Regions from separate parts of the Allobosea sp. GW823-FHT02B03 genome, predicted to be linked through region 1. Evidence: riboswitches for the same ligand, from Rfam matches in the RefSeq annotation. Region 1 holds a riboswitch; the other holds the start of a gene.
What was found. Region 1 has a riboswitch for cobalamin ahead of AC1REK_RS18845 (ABC transporter substrate-binding protein). Riboswitches for the same ligand answer to the same signal wherever they lie in the genome.
Positions count from the first base shown of each region.

Region 2: another riboswitch for cobalamin. It lies ahead of AC1REK_RS25890 (ribonucleoside-diphosphate reductase subunit alpha); the one in region 1 lies ahead of AC1REK_RS18845 (ABC transporter substrate-binding protein).

Region 1 is NZ_JBXAJY010000005.1:367,468-371,676, forward strand. Features, by position in the region: gene AC1REK_RS18840 (FecCD family ABC transporter permease) at 1-664, opposite strand, end outside; gene AC1REK_RS18845 (ABC transporter substrate-binding protein) at 661-1,686, opposite strand; cobalamin riboswitch at 1,961-2,172, opposite strand; gene AC1REK_RS18850 (LysR family transcriptional regulator) at 2,192-3,100, opposite strand; gene AC1REK_RS18855 (NAD(P)/FAD-dependent oxidoreductase) at 3,260-4,209, shown strand, end outside.
Region 2 is NZ_JBXAJY010000008.1:258,708-262,916, forward strand. Features, by position in the region: gene AC1REK_RS25890 (ribonucleoside-diphosphate reductase subunit alpha) at 1-1,944, opposite strand, end outside; cobalamin riboswitch at 2,057-2,257, opposite strand; gene AC1REK_RS25895 (TonB-dependent hemoglobin/transferrin/lactoferrin family receptor) at 2,530-4,209, shown strand, end outside.

The sequences.
Region 1 (4,209 bases):
TGCAGATCGCGAAGCCGGCGAGTGCGACCGGCGTCGCGACGAAGACGTCCGGCCAGCGCACGCCGCCGAAATTGCCGAGCAGCCAGAACATCACGCCGCGCGCCTGCTCGGCGCTGGCGAGCGTCGTGACGATCGTCGCCGTGGCGGCGTTGAAGAGCTGCGAGCCGGCGACCCCGGCGAGGATGACGCGGTCGCTCGCCCCGCCGGCGCCGGCGGCCAGCAGCGCGACGATCAGCAGCGCCGCGACCGAGCCGAGAAAGGCGCCGCCGGAGACGGTCAGCACCGCTCCGCCGAAGCCGAGGATCATCACTGCCACAGCGCCCGTCGAGGCGCCGGCCGAGATGCCGAGGATATAGGGCTCGGCCAGCGGGTTGCGCAGCAGCGCCTGCAGGATCGCGCCCGACAGCGCCAGCGCGCCGCCGCACAGCCCGGCCAGCAGCGCCCGGCTCAGCCGGTAGTCGAAGATCACGCCCTGCTGGATCGCGCTGACCGGATAGCCGAGATCGAACAGCCCGTTGCCAAGCGCCTGGAAGGCGGTCCCCAACGGAATCCGCATCTCGCCGATAGTTACGGCGAGCGCGATGGCGAAGACCAGCGCGGCGAGCGCTGCGAACGCGATGCCGATCCGCGCCGGCCAGTTCGGCTGGACGGGGTAGTGGCTCACCGCGCCAGGCCGAAGCGCTCGATGCCGCGTGCCAGCGCCTCGATGCCGTCGACGGTGTCGAGCCCGGCGCGCGTCGCGCCGACATCCATCACCACGATCCTGTCCTGCTTGACGGCATCGAGCTTGCTCGCCACCGGGTCGGTCTTGAGGAAGTTGAGCTTGAGATCGATATCGTCGGCGGGAAAGCGCCGGCGGTCCATCTTGACGACGACGATCACGGCGGGGTTCGCGGCGGCGATGCTCTCCCAGCCGACCAGCGGCCATTCCTCATTGGTGGTGATGACGTTGCGGGCCCCGAGCTTCGACAGGATATAGGCCGGCACGCCGTTCTTGCCGGCGATGAAGGCATCGCCCTTGATGTCCTTGCTGGAGAACCAGACGGCGACAGGCACGTCCCGCGCCTTCATCCCGGCAACCGACTGCACCGCCTTCTCCTCGCGTGCCTTCAGCTCGGCGATCAGGGCCTCGGCGCGGTCGGACACGTCGAAGATTGCGCCGAATTCGCGGATGTTCTGGTAGACCAGCTCCATCGAGAACATCTTGGTCCGCACGCCGTCGCCGGGGCCGGAATTGTCCTTGCCGACGCAGTCGGTCGGGGAAACGTAGGTCGGTACCTTGACCTTGGCGAACTGGTCGCGCTTCCCGACGATGCCGTTCGGCCCGATATGCCATTCGAACATCGCGGTGACGAGGTCGGGCTCCTGGGCGACGACCGCCTCGAAGCTGGGATCATTGTCGGCGAGCCGCTTCACCTTGGCGTTCACCGCCTCATAAGGCTTGGCGACCGGGCTGAACCAGACGGCGGTGCCGACGACGCGGTCGCCCAGGCCGAGCGCGTAGAGGATCTCGGTCTGCGTCTGGCCGACGGCGACCACGCGCTTCGGCGCCTGGTTGAAGGTGATGGTCTCCCTGCAGTTCTCCAGCGCCAGCGGATACTGCGTCGGCGCGGCCTGCGCGCCGGAAGCGAGGCACAGGCCGGCAGCCAGGGCCAGCGGGAGAGAGAAACGCTGGACCATGTGCATGAAACCCTTCGAAGGCGGGAGAGAACGGCCAGCGCCGAGGCATGAGCCAAGCCGGCGCGACTTGAACTGATATGTAATGTTATAACAAAACTGATAGAGGGCTGCGCCGCGACCTGTCAAGCTGGTGCGAGTAAAGGCGCCGGCGGCGCTCGTAGAGATGGGCATCTGGATTCATCGCTCCCCGAGATGAAGGCGGGAAGCAGGCGATTGCGACGGAGCGGCGGGATCCTCGTCCCGCGCTTGTCCGCAACCCTCCGGAGCACCCCGCCCGAAAGACCTTCCGATGATCAGGGCAGGTCTCCTGGCTCGCGGGTCGATGCTGGCTCCGCCCGGCCTTCCCGGCACCGGAGCGCCAGTGGACGATGGGTGGAGAGCTCGCCGCTTACAGTTGCGGGGGCAGCCTCGGCCTCGGCGCTGCGCGCCTCACCGAATTCCCTCTTAGCTCCAGGGCGTGACGCCTGGAGAACCATGATCGGGCCAGACCATAGATCGGCGCGAAGCGGCGTCAAGCGGCCGGGATCTGCGGGCCGGACGCCGTCTGCATCAGGTTGCCGCAGAGCTGGCGAAGCGTCACGACATAAGGGTTGCGGGCGAGGAAGCTCGCTTCGCCGAAATAGATCGGGATCTCCGGCAACTCGGCGATCTCGAGTCCGGCGATGCTGGTCTCGCTGCCATCGAGGCACCAGGCGGGAATGATCGCGAAGCCGATCCCGGCCTCGACGCAGCGCTTCACGCTCGAGCTGCCGGAGGTCGAGATCGCGATCTCCATCTCCGACCCGTCGGGGCGCAGATAGTCGATGGCGAGGTTGCGCAGCAGCTGGCCGGGCTCATAGGTCACGAAGGGGCGCCCCTGCGCCCATTCCCGAATCTCGCCCGGTGCCGGCGCCGCGCCCCAGGCGGTGGGGAAGACCAGTGCCGGCCGATAGGTGCAGACCAGATGCTGCGGCACGTTGGGGTCACCGAAATAGCGTTCGGTGATGCACAGATCGAGGCTGCCATCCTTGATCATCTCGGGCAGGGAGGTGTCGCGCTCATAGGCGAGGATTTCGACCTGTGGGAAGAGTTCCCGGAACCGGGCCAGGATCGGCGGCAGCAGATAGTAGAAGATCGCCTGCGGCAGGCCGATGCGCAGCACCGGCCGCTCCTTGTCGAGCGTGCGGTCGAGCCTCGCCAGGACCGTGTCGAGCTCCGGCAGCAGGAGCTTGTAGAGGCTGCGCCCGCGCGGCGTCAGCGTCACCGTCTTGGCGCCCTGCTCTGAGAGGACGAGGCGCTCCTCCAGCACCTGTTCGAGCCGGCGGACATGGTTGGCGGCGGACTGGTAGCTCATCCCCAGCTTGCGGGCCGCGGCCGAATAGGAGCCGTCGCGCGCGACGATGAAGAAGGTCTGGATCAGCGTCAGATTGGCTTCGCGCATGGCTCGTTCCGCGGCGGGGAGCCCCACTCATATCCATAGGCGGCGGCCTTCCGCCACTTTCAAACAATGGCGCAAGTCGGGGCGGATCATTTGGATCGACCCGAAAGGCGAAGCGACCGAGGGTCGCGCATCGCTTTTCAGGACGCCCCGTCGCCTCGCATGGCCCGCTCTCCTTCCCTCCATGTCGCCGTGATCGGCGCCGGAATCGTCGGCGCCGCCGCCGCGCATTTCCTGGCGGCGGCCGGGGCGCGGGTCACGCTGCTCGATGCCTCCGGTCCGGCGGCCGGCGCGACCGGCGCTTCAGACGGCGCGGTCTCGGTCGCGAGCAAGAAGCCCGGGCCGATGATGGACCTCGCCCGCCATGCTCGCGCCTTCTATGGAAGCTGCGAGGCGGATGGATTGCTGCGCGGTCTGTTCCATCGCCGCTCGACCTTCCTGGTCGCCCGTACGCCGCTCGAAGCTGATCTCGTCGCCGAGCACGGCGCCGATCTTGCCGCCGCCGGCGAGCGCGTGCTCGATGTCGACCGGCCGACGCTGCTGGCGCGCATTCCGGGCCTCGGCGACGGCGTCTGCTTCGCCCTCGAAATCCCCGATGACGGCCACGCGCTCGGTTACGAGATCACCCAGCGCCTGCTGCAGCGGAGCAGCGTCGCGGTTCGGCGCAATGCGCCCGTCTCCGAAATCGTCATGCGGGGTGGGCAGGCCGTCGGGGTCGCGATCCGCGGCGAGCTTCTGGCGGCCGACGCCGTCCTCGTCGCCGCCGGGATCGGCTCGGTCGGCCTGCTCGGTCTCGGCGATGTCCTGATCCCGCGGAAGGGCCAGATGGTCGTGACCGACCGCGCCGCCGCCGGCCGGCCAGCGATCGACGGCCATCTGATGGCGGCCTCCTATCTAGCCGCCAAGCGCGGCATAGTCCGTGATAACGCCCATATCGGCCTCGTCATCGATCCCTTGGTCACTGGCCAGTTCCTGATCGGCGGCAGCCGCGAGGACCACCGCGCCGACCAGACGACCGACGCCGTGACGATCTCGGCGATCCTGCGGGATGCGCTCGATCTCTATCCGCCGCTTCGCGAGCGCCGCGTGCTGCGGACCTTTGCCGGTGTCCG
Region 2 (4,209 bases), on a different contig from region 1:
CTCCGGGATCGTGTAGAAATTGATGTCGACGACGTTGTCGAGCATCCGCATCGCGGTCTTCACGGTCCGCGCCAGCCGCGCCTGATCGAGGCCGTTCGCAGTCACATGCGCGGCCAGGTTGACCGAGCCCAGATTGCAGACCGCGACCTCGTCGGCCGAGGTGTTGAGCGTGATCTCCGTGCAGAGGTTCGAGGAATGCACCACGCCGGCATGCTGCTGCGGCGAGCGCAGATTGCAGGCATCCTTGAAGGTGATCCAGGGATGCCCGGTCTCGAACAGCATGGTCAGCATGCGCCGCCAGAGATCGAGCGCCTTCACGCGCTTGAAGACCTTGATCTGGCCGGCCGCAGCCTTGGCCTCATAGGCCTCGTAGGCCGTCTTGAAGGGCTTGCCATAGAGGTCATGCAGGTCCGGCACCTCGTCGGGCGAGAACAGCGTCCAGTCGGCGCCGGCCTCGACGCGCTGCATGAACAGGTCGGGGATCCAGTTCGCCGTGTTCATGTCATGGGTGCGGCGGCGGTCGTCGCCGGTGTTCTTGCGAAGGTCGAGGAACTCCTCGATGTCGACATGCCAGGTCTCGAGATAGGCGCAGACCGCACCCTTGCGCTTGCCGCCCTGGTTGACCGCGATCGCCGTGTCGTTGGCGACTTTCAGGAAGGGCACGACGCCCTGGCTCTCGCCATTGGTGCCCTTGATATGGGCGCCGAGGCCTCGCACCGGCGTCCAGTCATTGCCGAGCCCGCCCGAGTATTTGGCCAGCAGCGCATTGTCCTTCACCGCCTTGAAGATGCCGTCGAGATCGTCGGCAACCGTCGTCAGGAAGCAGGAGGAGAGCTGCGGACGCAGCGTGCCCGAGTTGAACAGCGTCGGCGTCGAGGCCATGAAGTCGAAGGACGAGAGCAGGTCGTAGAACTCGATCGTCCGCGCCTCGCGGTCGATCTCGCGAAGGCTAAGGCCCATGGCGACGCGCATGAAGAAGGCCTGCGGCAGCTCGAAGCGGTTGCCGCGCACATGCAGGAAATAGCGGTCATAGAGCGTCTGGAAGCCTAAATAGTCGAACTGGAAATCGCGCTCGGGCTTCAGAGCGGCGGCGATGCGGGCGATGTCGAAGCGGCCGAGTTCGGGGTCGATCAGCTCGTTGGCGATGCCGGTCTTGAGATAGGCCGCGAAATACTCGCCATAGCCGGCTGCCATCTCTTCCTGCGTCGCCTGCTCGGCATGGCCATGGACGAAGCTCAGCGCCTCGCGACGGAGCTTGTCGAGCAGAAGGCGGGCCGAGACCTTGGCGTAGTTCGGCTCGCTCTCGATCAGCGTACGCGCGGCCAGGATCGGCGCCAGCGCCAGTTCGTCGAGCGAGATGCCGTCATAGAGGTTGCGGCGCGCTTCCGTCAGGATCGGCTCGGCCGAGACGCCGTCGAGACCCGCGCAGGCCTCGCGCACGACCTTCTCCAGGCGAGCAGCGTCGAGCGGCACCATCGTGCCGTCAGCAAGCTTCATGTGGGATGCTGGTGCCAAAGCGGTCGCCGGCTGCATCTCGGCAACCGCCCTGGCCCGCTCCCGGGCTCGCTCCTCGCGATAGAGCACATAGGCGCGAGCGACCTTGTGATGCTCTCCGCGCATCAGCGCGAGCTCGACCTGATCCTGGACGTCCTCGATATGGAAGGTGCGGCCGTTCGCGGCCCGGCGGGTCAGTCCCGCCACGACCTGCTCGGTCATCTCCGCGACGGCTTCGTGGATGCGACGCGAGGCAGCAGCGTTCGAGCCCTCGACGGCGAGAAACGCCTTGGTCAGCGCGACCGAGATCTTCGATGGATCGAACGGCGTGACCGCGCCGTTACGGCGAATAACCTGGTAGCCGGGTTCATTGCCGGGTGCCCTGGTGACCGCGAGATCGGCGGCCGGAGAAACGGCAACCGGCCGCTCGGCTTCAAGAGAAAGAGACATGGCATCAACCCCAAATGTTGGGGGCAAAGGCCAGAGCGGTTGCGTCGAGAAGGCACGCGGCACCACAAGGCCGCGACCTGCCAAGCGCACCACCGGGACACCCCGCCCGAGGACGTTCAACGAGGTCGCGGCAGGTCTCCTGGCTCGCGGGTCATAGCTCTCGTCCCGTCTTCCCAGAGCCTTTCGACCCCAGTGACTTACGGATGGACGCGAACTCGCCGCTTACAGTTGCGGGGGCAGCGCCGGTGTTCCACCGGCTTCCCTCTTAGCTCTCGAACCGGTGATTCGAGAGACCGTGACCACTATATCTAGTGGCACGCGCGTCACCGTTGTCAATCCATCGCACGTCAGCAAGCCGTCGGAGGGGCCTGTCATTTCGAGCGCGGGTCAAATCTCGAGCGCATTTAGATTAGAATTTCTACAGCAACAAACCAAACTTCAGATAATTAAAATAGATAATCAATACAAACGGAACGCTAAATTTAGAATTTAACCAGTTATTTATTGCCCTAGGAAAAATGAATCTATTTGCGAAGATCCAGAATCACATAGTAGACAGCCGCATCTTTGGGCTGGGTCACTGCTATGAAGAACAATTACAATCTATACCTAATCGCGACACTGCTTTTTTCGGCGTCGCCGATCGCGATATCTCATGCCCAGTCTGTCGGGGAAACCGCGCCTGCTGGCACGCAGGCCGGGACGATTTCCCTCGACCAGATCACCGTGACGGCCACGCGCGGCGAGAAGTTGGCGCTGGATGTTCCGGGTAACGTCACGGTCATTCCGCGCACGGAACTCGAAGAGCGCATGACCCGCGACATCCAGGATCTCGTGCGCTACCAGCCCGGCGTCAGCGTCAACCGCATCACCAGCGGGACGGACCCCTTCGGCAACTACGAAGGCTTCAACATCCGCGGCGTCGGCGGCAACCGCGTGCAGATGCAGGTCGACGGATCGCGCGTGATCGAGCGCATCACCGACGGCAACCGCAACTTCGTCGACATGCCCTTCCTGAAGAGCGTCGAGATCGTGCGCGGACCGGGCTCGGTGCTTTGGGGCGCGGATGCCCTCGGCGGCATCGTCTCGTTCCGTACGCTCGACCCACAGGATCTGCTCAAGGGCAAGGACAAGCCCTACGCGGTCAAGCTCGATGCAAACTACGACAGCTTCAACCGCGCTTTCACCAAGACCGGAACCGCAGCGTTCAGGCTGACGCCGACGCTCGAGGCCATCGTCGGACTGAGCCACACGACCGCGCAGGAAGCCAAGCTCAGCCGTGCCCGCGCCAATGGCGGCCGCTGGGGCTGCCCGGTGCCGAGCCTGCGCTATATCGGCTGCGACACGCTGAATCCGCTCGACAGCACGGTGTGGAACGCGTTCGGCAAGCTGGTCTTCAAACCGACGACCGACCACACCTTCAAGCTGACCGGGGAGTATTTCGACAACTCTTCGAGCGTGAACCAGCTGTGGGACTACAATGTCGTCAGCCTGGGCACCCGCAACGGTCCTTATGTGCGGGACGAGGTGAAGTCGCGCCAGCGCATCGCCCTCGAGCATCAGTGGGATGTCGGCGCCAGTTTCCTGGACTCGATCCGCTGGCAGGCGTCCTTCTCGCCGCAGAAGCGCGAGATGACCAATAAGCGGCTTCAGACACTGGCGAATGGCCAGCAGCGCTACACGCGCGGGATCCTCGACTACTCCGAGAAGTTCTCGCAGCTCGACATCGAGGCCAAGTCGAGCTTCGCGCTGGGCTCGACCTTCCACAAGCTGACCTACGGCTTCCAGGGCGACATCACCAACACCGACTATGAGCGTCGCGACGACGTCCGGAACATGACGACCGGCGTCACCACCACGACGATCGCCGGCGGCTTCAACTTCGCCAATGCGACCACCACGCGCTACGACTTCTTCCTGCAGGACGAGATCGAGCTGCTGAACGGCCGTTGGACGATCACGCCGGGCGTTCGCTACGCCAACTACAAGATCGAGCCGAGCATCGGGGCCGGCTATGTGATCGTGCCGGGCAAGGAACCGCGCGACATCGATTCCCACAAGCTGATCCCGCAGGTCGGGACGCTCTTCAGGCTCGACGACACCTATTCGCTCTATGCCCGCTACGCTCAGGGCTTCAAGATGCCGACGGCGCAGCAGCTCTACACCTCGCTGCCCTTCGGCAACCAGAACCTGATCCCGAACCCCGATCTCAAGCCGGAGACCGTCAAGTCCTACGAGGCCGGCCTGCGCGGCCGCTTCGCCAAT